One region of the Delftia sp. DS1230 genome, then DNA from elsewhere that is predicted to be linked to it. Evidence: predicted binding sites of a transcription regulator. Region 1 holds the regulator's gene; the other holds the start of a gene.
What was found. Region 1 encodes FNR, which switches genes on or off when oxygen is low (the NO sensors DNR and NnrR bind a similar motif). Its sites were predicted from a motif close to TTGATNNNNATCAA; they were not measured.

Region 1 (2,397 bases):
TCCTGCACGCCGAAGCTTAGGCGGTTGAAGCCCAGCTCCTTGAGCACGGCCAGGCGTTCGACGCTGACGGTGCGCGGATCGACCTCGATGGAGTATTCGCCGCCCGGCTCCAGCTTGAAATGCTCGCGCAGCAGGGCCATCAGCGTGCGCAGCTCATCGTCCGAGAAGAAGGTGGGCGTGCCGCCGCCCAGGTGCAGCTGGCTGACGGCCTGGCCCTTGCCGCAATGGGCCGTGTGCAAGGCCATCTCGCGCGCCAGGTAGTCCAGGTAGACGGCAGCGCGATCGTGGTGGCGCGTCACGATCTTGTTGCAGGCGCAGTAATAGCACAGCGACTCGCAGAACGGCACATGCACATACAGCGACAAAGGCATGGCCCGCGCTGCGGTACTCGATTTGCGGTGCTCAAGTGCCAGGATATAGTCTTCAGCACCGAAAGCCTCCACGAAACGATCGGCCGTGGGGAACGAGGTGTATCGGGGCCCCGGTACGTCGAAGCGACGCAGCAGCTCTGGGGTGACAGCGGTCATGGGTTTTTTCCTCTAATGTCGTCCACTGTGCCGCAGCCCATTGGCCGCGTCCTTGACTCATATCAAGAGTTGTTCGCGGCAGTGCTGCGACAATTTGATCCAACTCATCGCCATCCACGAGGTCACCGCCGGCGCACTGCTGCGCCGCTGATGTTTACTCCATGAACCTTCAGACCATCAAAGCATCCTGTTCCAATTGCAACCTGCGCGAGCTGTGCATGCCCATGGGCCTGGATGCCGAGCAGATGCAGCGCATCGACGACATCGTGGCCACGCGCCGCAAGGTCAAGCGCGGCGGCCTGCTGTTTCGCAACGGTGAGTCCTTCACCTCGCTGTACGCCATCCGCACGGGCTTCTTCAAGACCTGCGTGGCCACCGAGGACGGGCGCGACCAGGTCACGGGCTTTCAGATGGCCGGCGAGATCATCGGCCTGGATGGCATCGTCAACGACCACCACACCTGCGATGCGGTCGCGCTGGAAGACGCCGAGGTCTGCGTCATGCCCTTCGACAAGCTGGAGGACCTGTCGCGCGAGGTCACGGCCCTGCAAAACCATGTGCACAAGGTCATGAGCCGCGAGATCGTGCGCGAGCATGGCGTGATGCTGCTGCTGGGCAGCATGCGCGCCGAGGAGCGGCTGGCCGCCTTCGTGCTCAACCTGGTGCAGCGCCTGCACGCCCGGGGCTTTTCCAAGTCGGAACTGGTGCTGCGCATGACGCGCGAGGAAATCGGCAGCTACCTGGGCCTGAAGCTGGAGACGGTGAGCCGCACCTTCTCGAAGTTTGCCGAGGAAAACATCATCGAGGTGCGCCAGCGCCATCTGCGCATCCTGGACACGGACGCGCTCAAGCGCATCGTCAACAGCCAGCAGTGCCAGTGAGGCCGCAAGGCCCCGCCCACCGGCAATGAACAGGGCCCGCGATCGCGGGCCTTGTTCATTGCCATTGCAGTGCACGCAGGTTCAATCGCGCCCCAGGCCCTGCATGGCCAGATTTGGGTCCGGCTCGGAGACCACGCCGTCGTTGAGATCGTGCGTGGAGCGTCCCAGCATGGTGGTCATGAGGCTGGACAGCATGGTCACGCCCCAGAAGGCGAAGAAGGCCAGCGTGTAGATTCCCTGCCGCGACCAGCCCAGGTCGCCGAGCCAGTGCAGCTCCAGCGGGTCCACGAAGGCGAATACCAGCATCTCCATCACGGCGGCGGCCAGAAAGGCCGGCCAGGCAATCCACATCCAGCGTTGGGCCAACATCAGCGATCTCCTTGAGCTGTCGAGGGGTGGCTTTCATTGTGCGCGCCGCCCTCGCACCGTGCCAAGCCCTGCGCACCCTGCACTGCCTGTAGGAAACCCTTGGCCCTCGCGCATGCTGGAGATGCCATCCACCATACAAAAAAGGCCGCGACTGCGGCCTTGTGCACGGCATTTTCCTGCGTTCAGCGGTCCGTGGGATGGTCCTGCGCGGGCGTGGCCGCGTGGTTGCGGCCGGTGACCGCGGGCGCCAGGCTCTTGGGCACTTCGCGCACGCCATCGGCACGCTCGTTGATGGTGATGCCATTGCGGTAATAGTCAGGATCGATCACGGGATCGGCGCCATTGATCGCAATGACGGCCGTGACCACGCCGGCCACCACGACGGCGGCCGGGCCGGCCACCACGAGCCAGACATGGGCGAACTTCCACCAGGGCTTGCCGGCGTCCGGATGCGAAGGGGCCGTGGCGGGCGCGGAGACTGCGGGACTGGAAGACATGGATAACCTCTTTCTTTCAAACAGCCGGCGCAGCCTGGGCGGCGCCGGCCAGACATATCACCGGGGCACCAGGAAGACGGCCTTTTCGGACGCGCGTCCCGCGCCTGAATGCACGGCATCGAT
Region 2 (2,397 bases), 1.4 Mb from region 1:
GCAAAGCTGGCAAGGGCTGCAAAGGCGCCGATGACCACGTTGCGGCCCTCGTCGCGCATCAGCGGCACCACGCCCATGGGCTCCAGCTCGCGCTGCGCCAGCAGCTCGGTGTAGGACTGGCCCACCACCAGGCGCAACCGGGCAAACAGTGCCACCACGTTGATGGCAAAGGCCACGCAGAAGGGATAGCGCCAGCCCCAGCTGAGGAACTCGTCGGCATCCACATGGGCATAGATGAAGGCAAACAGGCCTGCCGCCAGCACAAAGCCCAGCGGCGCACCCAGCTGCCCGATCATCGAATACCAGCCCCGCCGGTTCTGGGGCGCCGACATGGCCAGCAGCGACGGCAGGCCGTCCCAGGAGCCGCCCAGTGCAATGCCCTGGCCGATGCGCAGCAGCGCCAGCACGATGATGGCGTTCACGCCCGCCTGCTGGTAGCTGGGCAGGAAGGCCATGCCCACCGTACACACGCCCAGCAGGAAGAGCGCCAGCGTCAGCTTGGTCGCCCGGCCCCAGCGCCGCTGCACGGCCATGGACAGCGCCGTGCCCAACGGCCGCGCCACGAAGGCCAGCGCGAAGATGCCGAACGACATCAACGTGCCGTCAAGCTTGGAAAGATAAGGGAACAGCAGTGCCGGGAAGACCAGCACGCAGGCGATGCCGAACACGAAGAAGTCGAAGTACTCCGAGGATCGCCCCAGGATCACGCCGACGGCGATCTCGTTGGGCGTGACATCTTCGTGGGTGTCGGCGCGGGACAGAGATTCCTTGCTTTCGTAGCTTCCGTTGGGGAAGCTTGCAGTTGTGTCGAGGCCGCTCATAGATGGATGCTCCTTGTCTCGTCTCACTGACAGCTCCGTTCTACGCCCTCGCTTGATCTGGCGCAAGGCGGTTTCACCTCGACCGGACTTGGTGTTTTTCCTGCTGCGCGCGGCCGAAAAATGCGGCCTCCGGATCGCCGGGACCCCGCTGCCTGCCCCGCCAGGTAGCAGAAAGTTCCCGGCTTCTCCTTGACGTTGGACAAAATGTCCAATGGACAAATTTATACTTCGTAATACATTTGCCCGGATCTTGTAATCCGCGTTTCTATGTAAACGCGCTCTTGTTGCGCCCCTAGCATGCTAAAAATCAAGGAACTCCGTGGGCCTGCGTGGCTCACCGCGGCCGCTTTGACAGCCAGTCTCACTGGCTGCAGCAAAGCCGTCGTGCTCAACCCGGCCGGCGATATCGCCGCGCAGCAAGGCAACCTGGTGGTCACGGCCACCTTGCTGATGCTGATCATCATCATCCCGGTGATCATCCTCACGCTGCTGTTCGCCTGGAAATACCGCCAGTCGAACACCGAGGCCCACTACGACCCCGAATGGCACCACTCCACCACGCTGGAGCTGGTGATCTGGTCCGTGCCGCTGATGATCATCATCGCGCTGGGCGCCATCACCTGGATCAGCACCCACAAGCTCGACCCCTACCGCCCGCTGGACCGCGTCTCGGCCTCCAAGCCCTTGAGCACCGATGTCAAGCCGCTGGAAGTGCAGGTCGTGGCCATGGACTGGAAGTGGCTGTTCTTCATCCCTGAAAAGGGCATCGCCACCGTCAACGAGCTGGCCGCTCCCGTGGATCGTCCCATCCACTTCAAGCTGACCGCCACCTCGACGATGAACGCCTTCTACGTGCCTGACCTGGCCGGCATGATCTATGCCATGCCCGGCATGCAGACCGAGCTGAACGCAGTGATCAACAAGACCGGTGTGTTCCACGGCCTGGCATCGCACTACAGCGGCGCCGGCTTCTCGGGCATGACGTTCAAGTTCCACGGCCTCAGCGACGAGGAATTCGAGCAGTGGGTTGCCAAGGCCAAGTCCGAAGGCAAGGCCCTGAACCGCGACACCTACCTGAATCTGGTCAAGCCCAGCGAGCGCAACCCGGTCGAGCGCTTCGCCACCGTGGACGAAGGCCTGTACGACAAGGTGCTCAACCGCTGCGTCGAGGAAGGCAAGATGTGCATGCACCACATGATGGCCATCGATGCCGCAGGCGGTGAAGCCTATCTCAAGGCCGTGGGCATGAACCTGCCCCAGGATGTGTGCACGGTGCAAAACGCCGACCGCGTCGTGGCCTTCCTGGACCAGCGCGACGGCTCGGCCGCCAGCGCACAGCAATAAGCAGATAGCGGAAGCGGACGACGGCCAGCCCGCCGCCCGTTCCAAAACGACCTAAGAGACTCGATATGTCTGAACATACCTCCCCGGCACAGGCCCACTGGCTGCTGGGACGCATCACCTGGGACTCCATCCCGATGGCGCATGAGCCCATCGTGCTGGTGACCTTCATCGCCGTGGTGCTCGGCGGCCTCGGCGTGCTGGGCCTTCTCACCAAGTTCCGCCTGTGGGGCCC

Region 2: the regulator FNR is predicted to act here: its motif matches at 1,011-1,024, upstream of cyoA (ubiquinol oxidase subunit II).

The regions. Positions count from the first base shown of each region.
Region 1 is NZ_CP157763.1:4,156,589-4,158,985, forward strand. It holds gene hemN (oxygen-independent coproporphyrinogen III oxidase) at 1-527, opposite strand, end outside; gene fnr (fumarate/nitrate reduction transcriptional regulator Fnr) at 689-1,408, shown strand; gene AAN986_RS18735 (hypothetical protein) at 1,490-1,777, opposite strand; gene AAN986_RS18740 (FixH family protein) at 1,960-2,274, opposite strand; gene ccoG (cytochrome c oxidase accessory protein CcoG) at 2,332-2,397, opposite strand, start outside.
Region 2 is NZ_CP157763.1:2,735,825-2,738,221, reverse strand. It holds gene AAN986_RS12220 (MFS transporter) at 1-821, opposite strand, end outside; gene cyoA (ubiquinol oxidase subunit II) at 1,119-2,165, shown strand; gene cyoB (cytochrome o ubiquinol oxidase subunit I) at 2,231-2,397, shown strand, end outside.